4 regions of the Roseibium album genome follow, and region 1 is predicted to be linked to each of the others. Evidence: predicted binding sites of a transcription regulator. Region 1 holds the regulator's gene; each other region holds the start of a gene.
What was found. Region 1 encodes LexA, which represses DNA repair genes until DNA is damaged. Its sites were predicted from a motif close to TGTTCNNNNTGTGTTCNG; they were not measured.

Region 1 (5,993 bases):
TTTGCGCCGTCCGGTCCGTGTATCAGCGGAATATGCGCCATTTCAGGCACGTTCCATCCGAGGGCTTTGAAAATGAGTGTCTGTCTTGCCGCGTTGGTCAGGTGGTCGACACCGCGAATGATGTGTGTGACACCCATGTCATGGTCGTCGACGACGACCGCCAGCATATAGGTTGGGGTTCCATCCGAACGCAGGAGAATCAAATCGTCGAGATCCTTGTTCGGAATGACAACGCGGCCCTGGACCATGTCGTTGATGACCGTTTCACCCTCCTGGGGCGTCTTGAGCCGGACAACAGGATTGACGCCATCTGGTGCCAGGGAAGGGTCACGATCTCTCCAGGTGCCGTCATAGCGTGGCGGTCGTCCTTCAGCGCGCGCTTTCTCACGCATCGCCTCAATCTCTTCCGGCGTGCTGTAACACTTGTAGGCGGTGCCGGAGGACAGCATTTGCTCGACGGCTTCCTGGTGTCTGCCGACACGGGAAAACTGGGAAATGGGGTCTCCCTCCCAATCGAGGCCAAGCCAGGATAGCCCGTCAATCAGTGCATCAACTGCCTCAGGAGTGGAGCGCGCGCGGTCAGTGTCTTCAATGCGCAGCAGCATTTTTCCGTTATTGTGTTTTGCAAACAGCCAGTTGAACAATGCTGTGCGGGCTCCGCCAATGTGCAGGAAACCTGTCGGGGAAGGAGCGAAGCGCGTGACGATCTCTTGTGTCATGGTGATTTTTTTGGAAGTCTCATTATGAATGGGAGCGCCTGCTGCGCCAAGTGTGTGGCGCGGTCTTAACACAGGCGCGGTCGGGGCTAAATAGTGTCTCGTTCGTTTCTTGTGTCAGCACGGGAAGAGCTGCGACTTGAGGATCGGTAACGATCGACCGCAAAAGAATGAAAATCGCCTGCCTGCGGTTACCTATGACGATTCCCAATTTGAAATAGAAACTGACCGCGGCAGCGGAAGTGATCGGCGAAGGACGCCCCGGAAGTCTGTGTGGCGTTTCTTTTCGAATTTCAACAAACAGCAGTCGGATTTGTTTACGGTCAGTCACTGGGAAAATCAGGCGCTGCTTTGGATCTGCTTTTCGTTTGCTGCCGGGATTGCAGGTTACGTTTTGCTGCCGGTGGAACCTTTCTGGCCTTTTCTTGTGCTTACGCTTCTGGTGTGCGTGCTGTTTTCGGTCTGGCGAGGATACCGCGACAGACTAAATCCGCTGATCCTTCTGGGCGTTGCCTTCTGGGCCGGGCTTACCTGCGCTACTCTTCGAACAGCCTATGTCAGCGCTCCGCGTCTTGGCGAAGAAATGAACGTTTCCCTGACCGGCCGTGTCCTTGAACGATTGGAGCGAGCCAACAGTGTCCGATTGGTTCTCGCCGTTGAAACGATCAATGATCGCCCGATTGAGGATATTGTCTTTCCGGCGAAAGTGCGTGTCAGCGTTCCTGCTGCAACGCTGGCAAATTCCGGAAACAGAGTGCGATTACGCGCACGTCTTTTCCCGCCGTCAGGTCCAGTCCTGCCTGGCGGGTATGATTTTTCCTTTCGTGCGTTCTTTTTGCAGATTGGCGCTACCGGGTTCAGTTTTGGAGCGCCGCAGTTGCTTTCAGATGGCGAAATGCCTGTCTGGCAAAAGGCCGATGTTCTGATTCAGGTCTTACGTCAACGGATTGCTGACAGGATAGCGACACATCTGCCCGCAGACCAGGAGACTGCTCTTGTTGTTGCCCTGCTTGTGGGAGACCGCAGCGGGATTGACGAGACCCAGGAGGAAAACCTGCGAGCGGCGGGCTTGGCCCATATCCTGGCGATATCTGGACTTCACATGGCGCTGTTCGCCGGTGGTGCATATGCCGCTGTTCTGTTTCTTCTTGCTCTTCTGCCGCCGTTGACCCTGCGTTGGCCAATTCACAAGTTTGCAGCCGTTGCAGCTCTTCTGGCGGCTATTTTCTATCTGGCCGTATCAGGTGCTTCTGTCGCGACACAGCGCTCGTTCCTGATGATCACGCTTGTGTTTCTGGGGATCCTCGTCGGACGCAGGGGGTTAACTCTGCGTAGCGTCGCGCTTGCCGGTTTGCTGTTGCTGCTGCTTGCCCCGGAGAGACTGTTTTCCCCCGGTTTCCAGATGTCTTTTGCCGCGGTCATTTGCCTCGTAGCTGTTTACGAAACGTGGCGCGATCGCCGCGAGCCTTTTGCCGGGAAAAACCGGCGTCAGCAAAACCTGCCAGGCCGTGTCGGGTCCACCATTTCAAACTGGATGGCCGGCCTCGTCATCACCGCGCTTGTTGCCGGCCTGGCAACAGGCATCATCGCCGCATATCATTTTGGCCGGGTAGCGCCTCTCGGCATGCTGGGCAATCTTCTCGGCATGCCGGTATTCACTTTGCTGGTGATGCCGATGGGTGTTCTCGCAATGATAATGATGCCTTTCGGCCTGGCATCCCTTCCTCTTGCGGCCATGTCCCTGGGGATCACTCTCTTGCTCAAGATCGCGGCCTTCGTTGCCGAACTTGACGGAGGCGCCGGCGCAATCGGACGCTTGACTGCATTCGAGGCGTTTGCCTTTTCGATCGCACTTTTTGCCTGTCTGCTACTGCGGGGATGGTGGCGATCATGCGCATTGGTACCGTTCACAGTCGGGTTGATTCTGGTTCTGTTTTCTCAGCCCCCTGATGTTCAAATTGCTGCCACCGGAACAAGGATATCGGCGAGGGACATCAACGGAGATCTGAATTGGCTCGGCGGAAGGCGAACGTTCCTGGTTGATGTCTGGTATCAGACCGAAGGTGTTCCAGCGCACGAAATCATGTCGCACAAGATGAAATCGCCCCAAAAGACATGCGATCCGGATGGGTGTGTCATCAAGGCATATACAGCTGTAGGCGGAGACGAGGAGCTGGAAAGTCCTCCCGCACCGCTTCTGATAGCAATGCCCAAATCGCAGAAAGCACTTGCGCTGGATTGCAGGTATGCCGATCTGATCGTAAGCGATCTAATCGTGCCAGCGACATGCGGGGCAAGGCTGGTTATCGACGGCGGCACAAGGCAGGGCAGGGGTGCAGTCTCGCTCTGGTTGAGCGCGGAGGTTCTCCCCGAGATCAATTCCTCTCCAGATACTCCAGCCACTTATGATGACACCGAGATTGCCAACGCAATCCACGTCACCAAGATTCGATATGCAATCGCTGCAGCGCCACGACCATGGCACGAGCGAGGGGGTGTGACGCGCGCCGAATTGCAATGACGACGTGCAACCCTGCACGCCACCGCACTGCGATCCAGTTTTAGAATGCCGTTTCCGGCTTCAACGAGAGCCGATGTGACCGGACAGGGGTGTCAATACTGACGAAACAGCGCAACCAGGCGACCTTGCACGCGAACTCTACCAGGTCCGAAAATACGGGTTTCGTATGCGGGATTGGCTGCTTCAAGAGCGATCGAGGCACCTTTCTTGCGCAACCGCTTCAAAGTGGCTTCTTCTTCGTCGACCAGCGCCACAACAATGTCACCACTGTCGGCACTGTCCGTTCGCCTGATGAGCACGGTGTCGCCGTCTAGAATACCCGCCTCGATCATGGAATCACCGCGCACTTCCAATGCGTAGTGTTCCCCTTTTCCAAGGAGTTCCTGAGGGACAGTAATCGTATGGCTGTGTGTCTGAATGGCCTCGATCGGAACACCGGCCGCAATTCGACCCATAACGGGAATTTCGGTCGCGGCAACTTCGGGGGCAGGCGCGGTGCGCGCCGGCTCGGATTTCCCCAGTGACCCCTCAATAACCTCCGGTGAAAAACTCCCGCGGGGTCTGGGTGTTCCAAGGCCCGGAGCAATCGAGTCCGGCAGCCGAACAACTTCCATCGCCCGCGCCCGGTTCGGTAACCGTCTGATAAAGCCACGCTCTTCAAGTGCAGTGATCAGCCGATGAATTCCGGATTTCGATCGAAGATCCAGTGCGTCCTTCATCTCATCGAAAGAGGGTGGAACACCGGTTTCCTTCAGTCTTTCATGAATGAACATGAGCAGTTCATACTGCTTGCGCGTGAGCATGTCGGCTTCCCCTGACCACAAGAACGGGCTGGTACAAATCAAGAACAATCTACCTGTTCCCATTGTGTTCTGCAAGGGTAAATGTTCTCTTACTGTTCTATTCCGGTCCGACCGTAGCCGACTTGAACTCTCCGGCAACATTTTGCGGCATCGGGTCTTTTGGCACTGGGTCCCAACTTCAGTCTCAATTGGATTCAGGTGTTTTTTGAATGTGTTGCGGACTGTTTTGGTATGCGCGGAAGGTCATTTCGCATTGCCGGGTTTCGGGTGTCGCAACAAATGGGAGAACGAATTTTCTGGTGCCAAATGTTGTCGTCAGGCGACCAAGTTGGACGTGGCGCCAGTCAACTTAACCGAACTCGATTAATTCGATTCAAGTTATTTGTTTTCGTGGATGATTGGTCCGCAGGCAATTCCCGAAAGGCGATTCCCAGCAGATGATTTTCGGGCGTGCCGATGTTTGCATCGTGGTTATTTGCGACAGTCCAATTGAAGTGTCTTCAGGACGGCCTGTTGCAATCGGTTGCAACTCTGCAGGTGTCGAAGCGCCCGTTTTCGCGGAATGTTCGGGGATGTGGACTGGAGGTTCTTGTCGTTCAAGGCAGCTGCACTAATTATCGGTTGCAATTGAATTGCACTGCGACGATTCGTTTGCAGGAATTCGAACTTAATCTGGTATTTGAACTCCCTCAATAACAGGCGAAGCCGAAATTCGAGGAACAGATCGATTGCTGACGTCGACTTCTCGATTAAATACTTGGGAATATCGGTAGCTTCGACAGGGTGGGGTATGTAATTGACCGAAGCAACTCATTCGCAACTCGAATCTGTTGTCGATTTCTATTCGTCGATAAACGAATTGCAAACCCCGTCCGAGCTTTACAGGAAATTGAAACTGATCGCTCAGGAATTTCAGTTTGATCATTACGTTGCACTGAACGTTCCTCAGGTTACCGAGAAATTTATTCGCCCCAGCTTCATTGCATCCAATTGGCCACGGAGCCTGGTTGCCCAATATGATCGTTTGGGTCTGCTGGAAAACAGTCCAATCATCGACGGATTGCGAAGGAAACATACCCCGATCGTGGTGGACCTTGAAGAAGGGGGCGTTCAGCGGCCAATGGACGAGCAAAGTGCCACCATCAGCCTGTTCCTGGAGCATAAAATGCCGCGCCATTTTTACGTTCCTTGTCACGACAAGACCGGAAGGCGAGGAGCGATAGGGTTTTCCGGGACACGTTCAATACCTTCCCCCAGCGAAGGTGCGCTGTTGCACATGATGGGCCTCTACGCGTTTTCCCGCTTGTATGCGCTGATCAGCGAACTTGGAGACAAAACTGTCCTCAGTGCCAGGGAAATGGAGTGCCTGGTGTGGTCTGCAAGGGGCAAAACCTCCGCCGAATGTGCAGTTATCCTGGGTGTTGCCGAATCAACGGTCGCAGGCTACCTCGCATCGCTCAGCAGAAAGCTGCACGCTCAAAACAAAGCTCAGATGATTGCGATTGCGTACGAGTTGGGGCTGATTTCTCATGCAAACATCAATCTGCGATAGTTTGCTGCGATGTGCGCAGGATTGCCGTGACCCCTCTCGAAATTTGCAACCCGATTTGCAGCGCCGGTATTTACTTCGCCCAAACGGAGATATTCAAACAGATGACAAATATATTTTTAGCTAAACTCCTCAGAATTACATTGTAAAAATTTTTCGATTAAACATGATTGATTTCTGATTCTATTTGATGTTTCAGAGAAATCATAAAATATTACTTTTTCGATAGTGTATTTCATTTCTGTGTTCATTTGCGGACACATAGTTTCGTGAACAGTTGGCTGCTGTCTGTGGAGTGATATGTCAGATGCTATCAATCAGGATCAGTGCGATACGTTCCCGTCGGTCGGGCGTCAGCGGATTTGTCTGACCGAGTTGAAGAAGCCAGTTATCTCCGACGATAT
Region 2 (5,993 bases), 280 kb from region 1:
CTGGCCTTTTCCCGCGCTGCCTCGGTCTTTCCGATCGCTTTCAGCAAGTGGCGGTCGCGGTCGTAGATGTCAGAGTAGTAGGCGATCCCGCTGCCTTCCTGTTCCGGCCATGCGGTGAAGTAGGAAACATAAACAGGAATATCGCCTGTTACCTGTTCCTGCTCGTTTTGCCCCTCGGCAATCCTCGACGCGACGTAGTCCTTCGACTTTCCAAGGACAGCGGCGGCCATGCCTTGAGGGTCGTGCAGCCTGATACAACCGTGGCTGAAGGCACGTACATCCTTGTTGAAGAGGTTTTTCGACGGCGTGTCGTGCATGTAAATATGATGCTCGTTCGGGAACAGAATTTTGACAGCGCCGAGAGCATTTGAACGGCCGGGATACTGACGTACATTGATGGATTGCTGTTTGGCGGCGACTGCATACCAGTCCACCGACGCCGAAGAGACCTTCCGCCCTCTTGGTGTCGTGACTTCGTATCCGGCGCGGTCGAGATAGGACGGGTCACGTGCGAGTTTCGGCAGCATTTCATTGACGATGATCGAGTATGGCACCCCCCAGTACGGGTTGTACTCAACAACCTCGATCTGGTCGTAAAAGAAGTTTGTCTGGTTTGACTTTTTACCAACGACCACCCGCATGGACAGCGGGTCCTCACCCGGGGCCGTGTAGGTCGCCGTGAATGCAGCCTGGTTGATGAACACCTTGCGCGCGCCGAGTTCCTCCGGGATCCACCGGCTGCGCTCCATCGCAAGTTCCACCTTGGCGATCTTGGCAGCGTTGGTCTCTCCGACCAGGGCATTGATCGTGTTTTTTCCGACGATCCCGTCCGGCGTCAGGTCGGCCTCCTTCTGAAAGGCCTTAACAAGTGCAATCAATTCCGGGGAATAAAGATCGCTGTCATCGTAGGCTGAAAGTGTCTCGGCATGTGCAGTCAGCAGATCCTGCGATCCGTTTTTTGCAATCGCAGCGACAATATTCTTCATTTCCGGGCTGGATTTGCCGGCTTTCAGGAATGTCCCTGGTGCGATGACAATCTGCCCGGCATCCTCATCTTCCGATTTCAGCCGTTCCAGTTCTGCAGTCAGCTTGCGGAAATGCTCGTTCTGCGGCTGATGGCCAGCCAGTTCCTCCGGGACGTCTGCTGCTTTTGCAAGATCCGAGAGGGCGCCGACCAGATCAACATCGTGTCGCGGCAGATCATGGTATTGCGAAATTCTGTTAGGGTCGACCCGGCCGCGCGTTGCGTCCAGCACATAGGTCATCGCCGCCGCACTCAGTTCCATTTCAAACCGCATCAACGCAGCTTCTTTTTCAGCCGCGCCGAGACCTGAAACAGCTGGGGGTGCAACAAAATAATCTTCCGGGACGAGTGCGAATTTGCCAGTCGCCGCCATGGCCTTGCGCATTTGCTCGGCCTTGGGTGTTGCTTGTCCGTCTTTCACCCAGACAAAATCGGGATGTTCCCTGTAATAGGCGATCAACGCTTCTCCGACTTCCGGCAAAACAGTCAGGGACAGTTCCTTGAGTGCCGGGCGTGCGCGGTCGAAGTTCGTAAGCACGACGGGTTCGACCGGAACAATGTCTCTTTCCACTGTTGCCGTGTCGGCAGGCTCGACGCTCGCGTCTGCCGGCTTGATCTCTGCGGTCTTCTTTTCAGAAAGCGGTGCGAGCGAAACAACTTTCCACTTGTCGGGTGTGTAGTTGAGATAGCGCGGTGCGGACACTTTCACCGTGGCGGCCTTTTTACGCAGCTGCTCCTGCTTCTGGCGTTCCTGCTGCCTGCGATGATTTTCAGGATTGAACAGGCGCTGAAACAGTCCCTGCGCGGCGGCGTGTTCGGTACTTGCGACACCGAACCCCGTTGCAAGCACCGACGCCATGAGACAGGCCTTGATCGAGTTTTTCATCGCGGTTCGGAAGCGGTTTCCAGTGTCCGTTTCATGGAACCCGTTCACGCGCACGTCTTGTTTCATATCGCTTGCCTGCATTGCCTAAACCCACAAGTCAAAAGTCGGCCTGATGTCAGATCCGTTGCCCATTCAGCCGGACAACACATCCTCACTGCCGTCAAGAAATCGCCCGGAAGACCGTCCTTCCGCACCTTCTTCTTGCATCGGTTTCCGGCTCAACTCCGCACATCTTTGCTGGAACTGTGACGCGAAACGCAAGAAGCAAACTGGTTAATACTATAACAGGCTTGATCAGGGGGTTAAGGGCAAGCGTCATTCACACCTTTTAAATTCAATTCAGTGTGACGATTTTGTCTCTAAGAGAATATCCCCTGTGTTCGGCAGATCAATTTTTTAAATTGTATGAATAACTTAGTGCCAACAAAAAAGCTCTCACCCGTGATGTTCATCACGGCCACGCGGCGCCTTTAAAACTAGGAACGTGAGTACAAAACCGAACATTATTATCCGGAGCGCAGCGAATGCCGTTTCAATTCAACATCGGGGATCACGTTTCGCCCCAGGCCGGATTCGTTGAATTCAGCGCGCCACAACACGACCAGCTGAAATGGTGCCGGAGCAAATTGTTCAAGATGGTCGCCGGAAACCTGAGCTGCGACGACTATTTCCGCTCACTGCCGAACAGCAGAACGCTCACCGACCTGATAAACGACAGCAGCATCTGGGTGAATTACGGGCCGGGTATCGCAACACCGTTCTACGGCAAAACGTATTCTGCCTCCGGCGAAATAGGTATTGCGGACAGCGCTTTCAGGATGGGCCGCTGGACTGTCCTTGCAACGATCATCCATGAGCTTGCCCATGTAAATGGTGCGCCCGGTCGGGGTGGAGATACGCGCGCTGAGGAGGCGGTCTATCATTGCGGGCTGGCAACTTCAGACGCGTCTTACGGTCTCGACGAGGTTCCTGGAACACCCTGCTATCCGGAATACGGAGACTGAAAACAATGTGCCGCCCGGAGCCATCTGACCGAAGGCTCCAGGCCGAAAACATGCCCTAGAACGGGATTTCGTCGTCCATCGGACCGGCACCACCGCCACCGGATCCGCCAAATCCGCCGCCGCCGGAACCGCCGCCATGGCCGCCACCGCCGAAACTTCCGCCGCCGCCGCCCTGGGATTCATTGCCGTAATCAGGAAGGCCGCCGGACTGACCGCCTTCGCCACGCCCGTCGAGCATCGTCAGATTTGAATTGAATCCCTGCAGCACGACCTCGGTTGAATAACGGTCCTGACCGGACTGGTCCTGCCACTTGCGCGTCTGGAGCTGACCTTCCAGGTAGATCTTGGAGCCCTTGCGCAGGTATTGCTCTGCGACCTTGCAAAGTCCCTCATTGAAGATGACCACACGATGCCATTCGGTTTTCTCCCGGCGCTCGCCGCTGTTTCGGTCCCGCCAGGATTCAGATGTGGCAATACGCAGGTTGGCGATAGGCCTGCCATCCTGTGTCCGGCGAATTTCCGGATCAGCACCCAAGTTGCCGACCAAAATGACTTTGTTGACGCTACCCGCCATCCTGCACTCCTGTTTGTTCTCGCAGCTATTCCGGTTCCGCGATTGTTTCCGGAACTTGTTTTAACGGAACCATTCTGCCCGCCTTGGCGCTAGAAAGCAGAACCGTAGCGGCACTCCAACCGTTTCGCCCATGTTTTCGTTCACGTGCACCCATTTTCCACAAGGCAAAGGAATTGATGCGCATGAAATCGCGGAATTTTGTGCCGATTGCGCAACCGACACCTCGTTCATCCGTTCCACGCCACCAGAAAATCGAGATACAATGCCGTCGACAACCGTCTTTTTTCCGTTATATGTACTTGTTTTGTTCTTATCACTTCTATAAAAAAGTTGCAATCGAACTGAGCAAATATGCGTGTTTCCATCCGATGACCAATTCACCCGACTGGATGTTACGCGGTTAGCTGCTATATCGGGAAAATGACAGACGGGTTCGGGATCACCAACCCTCAATGCAGATAGACCAGCGGCAGGCGTTCGGCTTGCTGCATGTTTGGCAGGAAAATCAAGAATGTCGACAAATGACGGCACTCGCCCGGACGAGTCTCGAACTACGGATCCGACAAAAGTGATCAGCATTCGCGGCGCCAGAGAGCACAATCTCAAGGGGGTGGATCTTGATTTGCCGCGCGACCGCTTGATCGTAATGACCGGTCTGTCCGGATCGGGCAAGTCGTCTCTCGCCTTTGACACAATCTACGCCGAAGGACAACGACGGTACGTGGAGAGCCTGTCGGCCTACGCAAGGCAGTTTCTGGAAATGATGCAGAAGCCGGATGTCGACCAGATCGACGGACTTTCGCCGGCAATTTCCATCGAACAGAAGACGACGTCGCGCAACCCCCGCTCGACCGTGGGGACCGTCACCGAAATCTATGACTACATGAGGCTTCTCTTTGCCCGTGTCGGCATCCCCTATTCGCCGGCCACCGGCCTGCCGATCGAAAGCCAGACGGTGAGTCAGATGGTCGACCGGGTCATGGAACTGGAGGAAGGCGCCCGCCTCTATCTGCTGGCACCCATGGTACGGGGACGCAAGGGAGAATATCGCAAAGAACTTGCCGAACTCATGAAAAAGGGGTTTCAGCGGGTCAAGATCGACGGAACGTTCCATGAAATTGCGGAAGCTCCTGCCCTCGACAAGAAGTACAAACACGATATCGATGTTGTCGTGGACCGCCTTGTCGTACGCGATGATATCTCGGGCCGGCTGGCAGACTCTCTTGAAACAGCCCTGAGACTTGCCGACGGTATCGCGATCGCCGAATTTGCAGACAAGACGGATGAAAAGGGCAATCCGGAACGTCTGATCTTTTCCGAAAAATTCGCATGTCCGGTATCCGGCTTCACAATATCCGAAATCGAACCGAGGCTGTTTTCGTTCAACAATCCGTTCGGTGCCTGCCCGACGTGCGACGGCCTGGGAACGACACTTGCCTTCGAAGAAGACCTTGTCGTCCCGGATCACTCGCTGTCATTGCGTGAAGGTGCGGTTCTGCCCTGGGCCAAGACGGGGTCCACCTCCCCATATTACGCACAGACCCTGGAAGCGCTTTGCAGCCATTTCAAGGTCACGATGTCGACACCCTGGAAAGACCTGCCCGGAGAGGTTCAGGATGCGATCCTGCACGGAACCGGCAAGACACTTGTTGAATTTGTCTATGACGACGGCGTGCGCAGTTACCGCACTGAAAAGACCTTTGAGGGCGTGATCGGCAACATCGAACGTCGCTGGCGGGAAACGGAATCTTCCTGGGTCCGCGAAGAACTGGCCAGGTACCAGTCGGACCATGCCTGCCCGGCCTGTGGCGGTTTCCGTCTGAAACCGGAGGCCCTGGCCGTCAAGATCGCGGGAAAGCATATCGGTGAAGTGACCGAACACTCGATCCGGCATGCCAGGGACTGGTTCGATACGTTGCCCGACCAACTGAATGAAAAACAGTCGGAAATTGCCGGACGGATCCTCAAGGAAATCCGTGAGCGTTTGAAATTCCTAAACGATGTCGGCCTTGAGTATCTGACACTGTCGCGTTCTTCCGGGACGCTGTCAGGAGGAGAAAGCCAGCGCATCCGCCTTGCGTCGCAGATTGGGTCCGGTCTGACGGGTGTCCTTTATGTCCTCGATGAACCTTCCATCGGCCTGCATCAACGTGACAATGCCCGGCTTCTGGAAACACTTAAACATCTACGGGATCTCGGTAATACGGTCATCGTGGTCGAACATGACGAAGATGCTGTTCTGACTGCAGACTATGTCGTCGACGTCGGTCCGGGTGCCGGCGTGCACGGCGGTGAAGTGGTTGCGAAGGGCAGTCCTGCAGAAATCATGGCCAACACAAGGTCGTTGACCGGGGAATACCTTTCCGGAGCGAGAATGATTTCGCGCCCGGACGGCAGACGCAAGATCAACAAAAAACGGAAACTCTCTGTCCGCGGCGCACGAGGCAACAACCTCAAGGATATCGATGTCGATGTGCCTCTCGGCACATTCACCTGCGTCACCGG
Region 3 (5,993 bases), 2.0 Mb from region 1:
TGATCTTCTCGACCAGCGGTCGCGGCCTTGTGCCGAGCCGGGTGCAGTCGGTTTCGGAAATGATGTACGAATTCATTGCGGGCACGCTTCGAGATGCGGCCGGGACGGACGGGATGCGATTCTTCCCGCTCGTGTTTTCTCTCTTCATGTTCGTGCTTGTCGCAAACCTGTTCGGGATGTTCCCGTATTTCTTCACGATCACCAGCCATATCATTGTCACCTTTGCACTGGCGATGTTGGTTATTCTGACCGTTATCTTCTACGGCTTCATGCGGCACGGAATGAGTTTCCTCAAGCTGTTCATACCAAGCGGTGTGCCAGCTGCGCTGATCCCGCTTGTGACCATGATCGAGGTTATCTCGTTCCTGTCCCGCCCGATCAGCCTGTCCGTACGTCTGTTCGCCAACATGCTGGCGGGTCACATCACCTTGAAAGTATTTTCCGGCTTTGTCGTCAGTCTCGGTGCGATGGGTGCGGTAGGTATCTTCGGAGCGGTTCTGCCGCTCGCGATGACGGTCGCCCTGACGGCGCTCGAATTCCTGGTCGCGTTCCTGCAGGCCTACGTCTTCGCCGTTCTGACCTGCATGTATCTGAACGACGCCATTCATCCTTCCCACTAAGGGTCATCCAATCACACGGCCGGCAGGGCCGTAAGTGAGCAATCTGCAAACACATCTAGGAGCACGTGTCATGGAAGCAGAAGCAGCAAAATACATCGGTGCGGGTATCGCATGCCTCGGCATGGGCGGCGCAGGCATCGGCCTCGGCACCATCTTCGGTAACTACCTCGCAGGCGCTCTGCGCAACCCGTCCGCAGCTGACGGCCAGTTCGGCCGCCTGATCTTCGGCTTCGCCGTGACGGAAGCTCTGGGCATCTTCTCACTTCTGATCGCCTTCCTCATCCTGTTCGCTTAATCGCTCACAAGCAGCGAATTTCGATGCGACTCCGGTGGCGGCGCCCTGACGGCGCCGCCTGACCGGATCTAGGAGAGTGGAAATGGCAGGCGAAACACAATCGACCACTGAAGGCATAGAAGTGCCGCCCGCAGAACATGGCGTGGGCTTCCCGCCGTTCGACGCGACAACGTTTGCGTCGCAGCTGCTGTGGCTCGCCATCACCTTCGGCGTCTTCTACTGGATCATGAAAAACGTGGCGATGCCGCGGATCGCTGGGATCCTTGAAGACCGCAAGGACCGGATCGCCGGTGATCTTTCCGAGGCCAACCGCCTGAAAGACGAAACCGATGCAGCGATCGCAGCTTACGAGCAGGCACTGGCCGAAGCCCGTAACAAGGCTCACAGCATTGCTCACGACACGCGTGCCAAGCTGAAGGCTGATCACGAAGCTCGCCGCGAAAAGGCGGAAGCCGAGCTGAACGAGAAGCTGCAGGCCGCTGAAACGCAGATCGCCGGTATCAAGACCGAGGCACTGTCCCAGATCGGCGAAATTGCCGGAGACACCACGTCAGCGCTCGTTGAGCAGCTGATCGGCAAGGCTCCGACAAAGACCGACCTGACCAAGGCGCTGAAGTCGGCGTTGAACTGAGGAGACCATCATGGATGCAACATTTTGGGCCCTGATCGGTCTCATCCTCTTCTTCGCCCTGATCATCTATCTCAAGGTTCCGGGCAAGATTGGCGGTTCGCTCGACGACCGCGCGGATGGTATCCGCAAGGAACTGGAAGAAGCGCGCAAGATGCGTGAAGAAGCCCAGGCCCTCCTGTCGGAATACCAGCGCAAGCGCCATGAAGCGGAAGGCGAAGCAGAAGCGATCATCGCGGAAGCCAACGCCGAAGCTGAGCGTCTGACGGTAGAAACCAACCAGGCACTGGAAGAGATGATCGAGCGCCGTACCAAGGCCGCGGAAACCAAGATCGCCCAGGCGGAAACACAGGCAATTGCCGAAGTCCGCGCAAAGGCAGCGGATGTCGCGGTTGCCGCCGCCGAGGAAATCCTGGCTTCCAAGGTCAAGGACAAGGTCGCTGACGATATTCTTGCCAAAAGCATCGATCAGGTCAAAGAACGTTTGAACTGATCACGGTTCTGATTGCCTGAATTCAGAAAAGCGGCCTCCGGGCCGCTTTTTTGTTTCTGTGCCATTGCCGTGTGCGGGACAAAGATCTTCAGGCGGATGCTTCCAACTCGATGGCTCGTGCTGAATCGGCAAGTGTTGCCGTGGTGATCTCCGCGGAGAAGGATTTGATCTGCACGAGCGGACGGAAATCCGTTTACCGGGCATATATGAAAACAATCGCCGCAGAACGCATGTCATTGCGTGCGGAAACGAAGCGACAAGTGCGGAACCTGTCAGTCACGGTGAAATGATTCAGTTCGGCCGAATTCAGTGCACGAGGGGAACTGGAAGTGTCGCGGAGCCGCAGTCACGCAACAGAGTGTTTCCGTGTTTGCCGTCTGTCTGATCCCGGTGGTTCACTCATGGCGGACTTTTGAAGCCCGGTTCTTCTCCACAGCGGCCAATCGCACCGGTTTGAAGCTCATTCTGTGGTGCGGCGAAGGGCCCAGGCGATCCAGCGCCTCCTGATGTTGCGGAACACCATAGCCCTTGTGCCGGGCAAAGCCGTAGCCGGGGACATGTTCTTCGAGGCGCACCATCATGCGGTCTCGCGTAACCTTGGCGACGATGGAGGCCGCTGCAATGCACAGGCAGCGCCCGTCGCCCTTCACTAGTGCCTGTCCCTGCTGTTTGAGCTCGCGCGGCATGTCGCGTCCATCGACCAGCACGTAAGCCGGTACTTGGCTGAGGCCATTGACGGCCCGAACCATGGCGGAAAGTGTCGCAGCACGAATGTTCAAACGGTCGATTGTCGCCGGAGACGCGCTTGCGGTACAGACCCGGGCGGTCGAGACGATCTGCCCAAACAGTTCCTCGCGTCTTGCTTCCGTCAGCTTCTTGGAATCGTCGAGGCCATCCGGAACGTTGTCATAGTCCAGGATGACTGCAGCCGTAACGACGGGTCCTGCCCAGGGACCGCGCCCGGCTTCGTCGACACCGCAAAGCCCGCCGTGAAAGGAGGCTGCGTGCCGCTGTTCTATCCAGAGGTCCGGACTTTCCGGGAAAGGCAGGTCGAAGAGGGAAGGACCGAAAGTCATGATAGGACCCTGCCGCCGCTTCCCATGTGCTGCAAGCAGGTTCGTTAAAACAGGTTGAGTTGCACACCGCCTTTTTGTGGTTGAACGAAATCTGCCGTGTTCAGCTTTTTCCGGCGCAGGTTGAGACCGAGTCTTTTGGCAGCAAGCGAGAAGCGCTTGGCGATCTGCTCGGCATACGGACCGCGGCCGCGCATACGTTCACCCCACTTGGCATCGTAATCCTTGCCCCCCCGCATGGAGCGGACCAGGCTCATCACGTGCCGATAACGATCGGGGTGCTCGCGCAGCAGCCAGTCGCGGAACAGCTCCGAAACCTCCAGCGGCAGACGCAGCAGGATGAAACTTGCTTCACGCGCACCATGTTCGGCTGCGGCCTCAAGCAGTCCTTCGATCTCGCTGTCGGTCAGGGCAGGGATGATCGGAGCCATCATCACCGCGACCGGAATACCCGCATCGGAAAGGGCCCGAATTGCACCAAGGCGCTTGTGGGGAGCAGAGGTGCGAGGTTCCATTCCCCGGCACAACTTCCTGTCGAGTGTCGTCACCGAAAGCGCGACCTTGACCAGGTTACGCTCCGCCATCCTGGAGAGAATGTCGATATCGCGTGCGACAAGTGCGGACTTGGTGACAATAGCGACAGGATGCGAACATGCGTCCAGAACTTCCAGGATCTCGCGCATCAGTCCGTAGCTCTTCTCCAGGGGTTGATAGGGGTCTGTATTGGTGCCGATCGCGATCACACGCGGCGTGTATCCCGGTCTGGAAAGCTCGCGTTCAAGAAGGGCTGCAGCGTTGGGCTTTGCAAACAGCCGGGTTTCAAAATCCAGTCCGGGAGACAGGCCCATATAGGCATGGGTCGGGCGGGCGAAACAGTAGATGCAGCCGTGTTCGCAGCCTCGGTAGGGATTGATCGAGCGGTCGAAGGAAAGGTCCGGCGAATCGTTGCGCGTTATGATCGTGCGCGCTCGTTCATCCTGAACCTCTGTTTTTAGTGGAGGCAGATCTTCAAGACTGTCCCAGCCGTCATCGAAACTCTCCCGTGTCTGTGGTTCGAAGCGGCCCGTCTTGTTGAGAGCTGCTGCGCGTCCTCGACGGCGATCCTCGTTGAGCCGGGCTGACATTGCGTCTGTGTATTCTTCCGGGTCGACAGCGGTATCGGACTGCGGTGCGGCACTCATTGGACATTTTCACTGCAAAAAAAGAACATAACAGGAACATTAAATCAAAAACTCGATCATTCAAGCGGGTTATTTCGCACCTGCGAATTTTTCATGTAAAAGACGGCCATGATCAGTGTCGTCGTAGCAACGAAAAACTCGGAAACAGAATTGGTGCACGCGCTTTCGTCACTGGTGACGGCGGCCGCCGAGGGCGTGATCCGGGAAGTCATTATTGTGGACGGCGGATCCAATGATGCGACCGAGCAGGTCGCCGATGCGGCTGGCTGCAGCTGGGTGAATTGCAACGGTAAAACCCGCAGCGAGTGTCTGTCTCACGGTGCCGGGCTGGCCAAGAAGGGCGAGTGGCTGTTGTTCCTGTGGCCGGAAACGCTGCTGGAAAGCGGCTGGCATCATGAAGCCCAGGCTTTCATCGACCGGGCAAGCAGAGCGCCAAACGGGCTGACGACCGCCGCCAGTTTTCGCCTCAGATACGAAAGCTTCGGCATGAGCGCGCGCATCAGCGAGTCCTTGGCCGCACTGCGATCGCAATTGCTGGGAATGCCGTATGGTAACCAGGGTCTCCTGATCTCGCGTCAGTTCTACCAGGCGCTCGGGGGACACCGGCCGCTGCCGGAACTCGAGGACCTCGATATTGCCAAACGGATCGGCCGCAGTCAGATCGTATTGCTGAGGGCCGCCGCTGTGACAGCCGGTGCGGCGGAAGGTGATGGCTCGACAACCCGTTTTCGCCAGGCCTTTGCACGCTTCTGCGTCGGCGCATTGCGTATTCCCGCAAGCGTTGCCGTGAAATTGCACGGTTAGCAGATTTCAACAGGCTCCGAAAAATCGACAATCGGCCCCAGGGGCACGATCCCGTGCGGGTTGCGCACATCACTTCTGGAATGATAACCGCGCCGATAAATCTCGAGTTTCACCGTTTCGGCGACACCCGGCAGAGCGTAAAAGCGTCGTGCATAGGCCCAAAGGTTCGGATAGTCGGCGAGACGGTGGCGGTTGCACTTGAACGCACTCCAATAGGCAACGTCAAAACGGGCCAATGTCGGAAATAGCCGGATATCCGCTTCCGTCAAAACGTCCCCGGTGAGCCACGCGCTGGTCTCGAGCGTTTTTTCTATCCTCTCCAGCGCTTCGAAAACATCCCGGACACCATCGTCGTAGGCTGACTGCGAGCGCGCAAAGCCTGTCCGGTAAACACCATTGTTGAGCTTCGGATAGATATAGCTGTTCCAGTCGTCGATAGCCTCGAGCAAGCCCGCCGGCACATAATCGGTCGGGTTGTCGGCAATGTCCTGAAAGGCGCCATTGAACATTCGGATGATTTCGGCAGATTCGTTGCTGACCAGTTTCTCCGACTTCGTGTCCCAGAGCACCGGCACCGTGACGCGGCCGGTATAGTTGTCTGTGCCTGTGGAATAGATCTCGTGCAGCGCGGAAGAGCCAAAGAGCGTGTCGACATACCCGTCTTCCGGATTGAAAACCCAGCCTTCATCCGTCCGTCTGGGTGCGAGAACCGAAATTGGAATGTGGGTCTGAAGCCCCTTGAGCGCCCGCATCAGCAGCGTTCGGTGTGCCCAGGGACAATTCCAGGCGACGTAAAGATGATACCGTCCGCTTTCAGCCTTGAAATCGCCGCGCCCCGTCGGTCCTGCCGAACCATCGCGTGTAACCCAGTTTCTGATCTGGGCGCGAGAACGTTCAAA
Region 4 (5,993 bases), 630 kb from region 1:
TTGCGCCATCCGGTCCCCCGGCCTGTGCCATGTCCGGACGGCCTCCGCCGCCCCGTCCTCCAAGCGCTTCCGATCCGATGCGCACCAGATCCACCGCGTTCACCTTTTCCGTCAGATCCTTGGTGACTGCGGTCACGATCGCCGCCTTGCCATCTTCGGCGACGTTGATCAGTACGATCACCCCTGACCCGAGCTGGGCCTTGGCCTCGTCAGCCATGCCCTTCAAGTCCTTCGGATTGATGCCTTCAACCGTGCGTGCCATCAATTTGAAGGCACCAGCATCCTTGATCGGCGCAGTTCCGTTGCCGCCTCCGCCCATCGCGAGCTTTTTCTTGGCATCAGCAAGTTCCTTTTCCAACTTGCGGCGTTCATCCACAAGCTGGGAGACCCTGGCCGGCACATCATCGGCGCCGATCTTCAAAAGTGCCGCGATTGCGCGCATGCGCTTGTCCTGCGCATCAAGATAGGAACGCGCTTCAGCGCCCGTAAGTGCCTCGATCCGGCGCACACCGGCGGCAACTGCACCTTCGGAAACAAGCGTCACCAGTCCGATGTCGCCGGTCCGCTTGACATGGGTACCGCCGCAAAGTTCCAGGGAATAGGGCTTGCCTTCCCGTGACCCGTGCAATGCCGTTCCCATCGAGACAACGCGCACTTCATCACCGTATTTTTCACCGAAAAGCGCCATCGCACCGGCCTCGATGGCATCATCGACCGCCATCAGGCGTGTCTCGACCGGAGCATTCTGCAGGATGATCTCGTTTGCATAGGTCTCGACTGTCGCCAGTTCGCTGTCATCCATCGGCTTTGGGTGAGAGAAGTCGAACCGCAAACGGTCCGGCGAGACCAGAGACCCTTTTTGTGCCACATGCGTACCGAGCACTTCACGAAGAGCCTCGTGAACAAGGTGTGTCGCGGAATGGTTTGCCCGCACAGCGCTGCGCCGGGCGTGGTCAACCTTCAGCTCCAGAGCAAGGCCGGGGACGAGCTCTCCGTCCTCAACCGTGACACTGTGGACAAAAAGACCATCGGCTTTTTTCTGCGTGTTGGTCACCGTAGCTTTCAGACCGGCTGCAAGCATCTCTCCGGTATCACCGACCTGACCACCGCTTTCACCATAGAACGGTGTCTGGTTCAGAACGACGAAGCCGCTTTCACCGGCGGACAGTTTTTCGATTTCCATATCTTCAGAGGCAAGTGCAACAACAACACCTTCCGCGCGCTCGGTCTCGTAGCCGAGAAAATCCGTCGCGCCGTGTTTTTCCTTCAAGGCAAACCAGACGGCCTCGGTAGCGGCCCCTCCGGCCCCGGACCAGGCAGCGCGAGCTTCGGCTTTCTGGCGCTCCATCGCGGCATCAAAACCGTCGGTATCGACGGATATGTCGCGCGCGCGCAGCGCGTCCTGTGTCAGGTCGAGCGGGAAGCCATATGTGTCGTAAAGCTTGAAGGCCGTTTCACCGTCAAGCTGGCCACCGGCCGTCAGATCGTCCGTTGCGGTGTCGAGCAACCCAAGGCCGCGTTCCAGCGTCTTGCGGAACCGGGTCTCTTCCAGCTTCAGCGTTTCGGTGATCAGGTCCTCTGCGCGAGACAGTTCCGGATAGGCACGTCCCATTTCACGCACGAGTGTCGGCACCAGCTTGTGCATGAGGGGTTCAGCCGCACCAAGGAGATGCGCGTGGCGCATCCCCCTTCGCATGATACGGCGCAGCACGTAGCCGCGGCCCTCATTGGAGGGCAATACACCATCAGCGATCAGAAAACTTGTCGAGCGCAGATGATCAGCAATCACCCGATGACTGCCGAGCGCAGCACCGGCAGCTTCGACATTCGTTTCATGTTCCGACGCAGCGATCAGCGCCTTGAACAGGTCGATATCGTAGTTGTTGTGGACGCCCTGCAATATGGTCGCCAGTCTCTCGATACCCATGCCCGTATCAATCGAGGGACGCGGCAGGTCGAGACGTTCATCGCTCGTCTGCTCGTATTGCATGAAGACGAGGTTCCATATCTCGATGAAACGGTCGCCATCCTCTTCGGCGGAACCTGGAGGACCACCCCAGATATGATCGCCGTGGTCGTAAAAGATTTCCGAACACGGACCGCAGGGTCCCGTATCACCCATGGACCAGAAGTTGTCCGACGTTGGAATACGGATAATCCTGTCATCGCTGAGGCCGGCAATTTTCTTCCAGAATCCGGCAGCTGCCTCGTCCTGAGAATAAACGGTTACGAGAAGCCGGTCCGCGGGCAACCCGTATTCCTTCGTGATCAGGTTCCAGGCAAGCTCGATTGCTCTTTCCTTGAAGTAGTCTCCAAAGGAGAAATTGCCGAGCATCTCGAAGAACGTGTGGTGACGGGCCGTGTAACCGACATTGTCCAGATCGTTGTGCTTCCCGCCGGCGCGGACAACCTTCTGGGCGGTCACAGCGCGCGAATAGGGGCGTGTTTCCAGCCCGGTAAAAACGTTCTTGAACTGGTTCATGCCCGCATTCGCGAACATCAGGGTCGGGTCATTGCGCGGAACCAGCGGTCCGGACTCAACCACTTCGTGATCGTTTTTCTTGAAAAAGTCCAGAAAGGTAGAACGGATTTCATTTACGCCGGTCATTCGGGTCTCACATCAGTGCCTGCCCTTGGTAATTCGGGCCAATTGAAAATCTAAAGGTGCGAAGGCCCCATTTCAGGGTCCGCACCGGAACTGCCTTTTAACTTTGACCTCAAACCCTGTCCAGCAATTGAGCACGTCCTGACAAAGTCAGAGCACTCCATGAGCGCTGGTCCTTTTCCGATAGACAATGAAAAAGGCTTTCTCCGAAACGGGAGAAAGCCTCTATCAAATCGCGCAAGTCACCGATACTAAGTATTCAAAAACAATATCTTAGCCTTGGTCATCAACCAGATCTTCAGCGCTTTCAGCCGCTTCAGGGTCAATGATCGCTTCCGCAATCAGGCCTGCATTCTGACGGATGGCCAGTTCAATTTCCTCCGCAATTTCCGAATTGTCTTTCAGAAACTGCTTGGCATTTTCCCGGCCCTGACCGAGGCGCTGGCTGTTGTAGGAGAACCACGAACCGGACTTTTCGACAACATTGCCTTTGACGCCGAGGTCGATGAGCTCACCCATCTTGGAAACGCCTTCGCCATAGACGATATCAAATTCAACCTGCCGGAAGGGAGGGGCAAGCTTGTTCTTGACCACTTTCACACGTGTCTGGTTTCCGACGACCTCGTCACGATCCTTGATCGCGCCTATCCGGCGAATGTCGAGACGGACGGAGGCATAGAACTTCAGCGCATTACCACCTGTTGTGGTTTCGGGAGACCCGAACATCACACCGATCTTCATACGGATCTGGTTGATGAAGACGACCATGCACTTTGACTTGGAAATCGAAGCCGTGAGTTTGCGCAGGGCCTGGCTCATCAGGCGGGCCTGCATGCCGGGCAAACTGTCACCCATCTCGCCTTCCAGCTCGGCCTTCGGCGTCAGAGCGGCGACGGAGTCAACGACCAGTACATCGACCGCGCCCGACCGGACCAGCGTGTCGGCGATCTCCAGAGCCTGTTCACCGGCATCCGGCTGCGATATCAGCAAGTTGTCGATATCGACACCAAGCTTACGAGCATAGAGAGGATCAAGAGCATGCTCTGCATCTATGAAAGCGCAGATACCGCCCTCTTTCTGGGCTTCGGCGACGGTATGCAGGGCAAGCGTTGTCTTGCCGGAAGACTCAGGGCCGTAAATCTCGACAACACGGCCGCGCGGCAATCCACCGATCCCGAGTGCAATATCAAGACCCAGGGACCCGGTCGAAACAGATTGAACCTCAACAACCTGCCCCTGCCCCATCCGCATGATGGATCCTTTGCCAAAGGAGCGTTCAATCTGGCTGAGCGCTGCATCCAGCGCTTTTGTCTTATCCATCTGGCTGCTTTCTACGAGACGAAGTGTATTTTGCGACATAGCTTACGCTCCTTATTCCACGACGGACGCGTTGTTTCAATGGATGGGTTTGTACACTATTTGTTCTCAATAAACAAGAACAACAAACTGCTTGGTTTTAATACGGAAATTATACTTTGTTTCCAATATGTTCTCATTTTCGTCAAATAAGATACCGTTGCGTTAGAAAAGAATGGAAACATATCGTGATTCTGTCTTCCGGCAGAATCGCGTCACCCGCCGAACAGGTTGCCGCAGTCTTGATGATCTGCTAGCCCGCAGGTTTTCTCGGTCCCGGTCAAAAGACCGGCCTGCTCTAGACGGAAGTGCCATACCTGTGTTCTCCACACCCGAATATCGATTGGTTTCCATCGGTGCGGTTCACTACGATACGATTGCGCATGCGGTCACCAAAATTCATCGTGAGACATCGACCCCTGCCCGCTTCAGCGCCAGACCGGGCGGCGTTGCCACCAACATCGCCCGCGCCGTTTCACAGCTTGGTGTTGAAACGACTTTGATCGGAGCAGTCGGTGGAGACGGTGCTGCTCATATGCTTGAAGATCAACTGACACGGGAAGGACTTCGCCTGAACCTGGTGCAGCGCCTGGATCATTCGACAGGACAATATCTCGCATTCCATGACCCTGGCGGAGAACTTGCCGCGGCCTGCGTCGACGATCGTGTCTTGTCCGAAGCACCGGACAATCTGTTCGACACTCTCCTGGACAAGGAAACAAAGGTATCAACCGAAAAGACCCTTTGGTTTCTTGACGCGAACTTGCCCGAAGCGATGCTGCAGCACACCATCGAACGTATCGGCGGCCAGTTTGTCATCGCCAATGCGGTCTCGGACGCCAAGGCACCGCGTCTCGGACCTGTTCTGAAGGGTCTCGATTGCCTCACGCTCAACAAAAGCGAAGCAGCATCTCTCCTTAACAGGCCTACCGAGACACCCGCCGAAGCGTTGGCGCAGGCATTGATCGACAGCGGCCTGAAGTCGTTCATCCTGACCAACGGTGGCGGCGAATTGCGGGTATTTTCCGGCGAAACGCTGCGCAGCTTCGCTCCTCATACAGCCGAAATCGTGGATGTAACCGGCGCAGGCGATGCCTTGACCGCCGGAATGATCGCGGCACTGGCAAGAGGGTATGACCTCCTCGATGCGACGCGCTTCGGATTGTCGGCGGCGGCGCTGACCCTGAGGTCTACCGGTGCGCTTGCCGGCGATTTGTCCTGGCAAAATCTCGAGATTTTTGACCAGTCGGACAAATTGTAGCCTTGGCGCAACGCCACGATCTCCCTATAAGGCGCTCAACTCACGTCCCAACAATTTTGGATGGGACAGCCTCAACAACAAAGGCCTCACAACGTGACCCAACCTTCCAACGCCGCCGCCGTCCAAACGTTGATTGTCTATAGCGAAGAAGTCAGCGAGGCCCTTGCATCCGCCAAACCCGTTGTTGCGCTGGAATCGACAATCATCACCCACGGCATGCCGTTTCCCCGCAACGTCGAAACCGCGCGGCAGGTTGAGGCTGATATTCGCGCGGAAGGCGCCGTACCCGCGACAATCGCCATCATGGACGGCAAGCTTCACGTTGGCCTGAGTGATGCGGATCTCGATCGTCTCGCACAGGCAGACGACGTTATGAAGTGTTCACGGGCAGACATGACTTTTGCTTTGGCGACAGGCCGTTTTGGCGCTACGACCGTTGCAGCCACGATGATGGCCGCGCACCTCGCCGGCGTAAAGGTTTTTGCAACCGGCGGCATCGGCGGCGTTCACAAGGGCGCCGAAGAGACCTTTGATGTTTCTGCCGATCTCGACGAACTTGCACGGACGCCTGTTTGCGTTGTCAGTGCAGGAGCAAAAGCGCTGCTCGACATTCCGAAAACACTCGAGGTACTGGAGACCAAGGGCGTTCCTGTGATCGCCTATGGAACAGAAGAGCTTCCGGCTTTCTGGTCACGCAACAGTGGACTTGTCGCGCCCTATTCACTGAACTCGGCAAGTGAAATCGGCCGGCTTTTGAACATGCGCGCCAAA

Region 2: a site for LexA is predicted at 3,783-3,800, ahead of uvrA (excinuclease ABC subunit UvrA). Genes of this name have one in related genera too.
Region 3: a site for LexA is predicted at 4,312-4,329, ahead of ACO6TI_RS12715 (PA0069 family radical SAM protein). Genes of this name have one in related genera too.
Region 4: a site for LexA is predicted at 4,082-4,099, ahead of recA (recombinase RecA). Genes of this name have one in related genera too.

The regions. Positions count from the first base shown of each region.
Region 1 is NZ_OZ247583.1:4,774,512-4,780,504, reverse strand. Features, by position in the region: gene gltX (glutamate--tRNA ligase) at 1-719, opposite strand, end outside; gene ACO6TI_RS21805 (ComEC/Rec2 family competence protein) at 1,030-3,237, shown strand; gene lexA (transcriptional repressor LexA) at 3,330-4,040, opposite strand; gene ACO6TI_RS21795 (LuxR family transcriptional regulator) at 4,837-5,592, shown strand; gene ACO6TI_RS21790 (protoglobin domain-containing protein) at 5,943-5,993, opposite strand, start outside.
Region 2 is NZ_OZ247583.1:4,498,570-4,504,562, reverse strand. Features, by position in the region: gene ACO6TI_RS20460 (L,D-transpeptidase family protein) at 1-1,976, opposite strand, end outside; gene ACO6TI_RS20455 (hypothetical protein) at 2,435-2,914, shown strand; gene ACO6TI_RS20450 (single-stranded DNA-binding protein) at 2,970-3,488, opposite strand; gene uvrA (excinuclease ABC subunit UvrA) at 4,000-5,993, shown strand, end outside.
Region 3 is NZ_OZ247583.1:2,730,448-2,736,440, forward strand. Features, by position in the region: gene ACO6TI_RS12690 (F0F1 ATP synthase subunit A) at 1-620, shown strand, start outside; gene ACO6TI_RS12695 (F0F1 ATP synthase subunit C) at 691-915, shown strand; gene ACO6TI_RS12700 (F0F1 ATP synthase subunit B) at 998-1,546, shown strand; gene ACO6TI_RS12705 (F0F1 ATP synthase subunit B) at 1,557-2,036, shown strand; gene ACO6TI_RS12710 (ribonuclease HII) at 2,432-3,112, opposite strand; gene ACO6TI_RS12715 (PA0069 family radical SAM protein) at 3,157-4,233, opposite strand; gene ACO6TI_RS12720 (glycosyltransferase) at 4,399-5,094, shown strand; gene ACO6TI_RS12725 (glutathione S-transferase family protein) at 5,091-5,993, opposite strand, start outside.
Region 4 is NZ_OZ247583.1:5,401,119-5,407,111, forward strand. Features, by position in the region: gene alaS (alanine--tRNA ligase) at 1-2,608, opposite strand, end outside; gene recA (recombinase RecA) at 2,879-3,964, opposite strand; gene ACO6TI_RS24850 (carbohydrate kinase family protein) at 4,281-5,222, shown strand; gene ACO6TI_RS24855 (pseudouridine-5'-phosphate glycosidase) at 5,316-5,993, shown strand, end outside.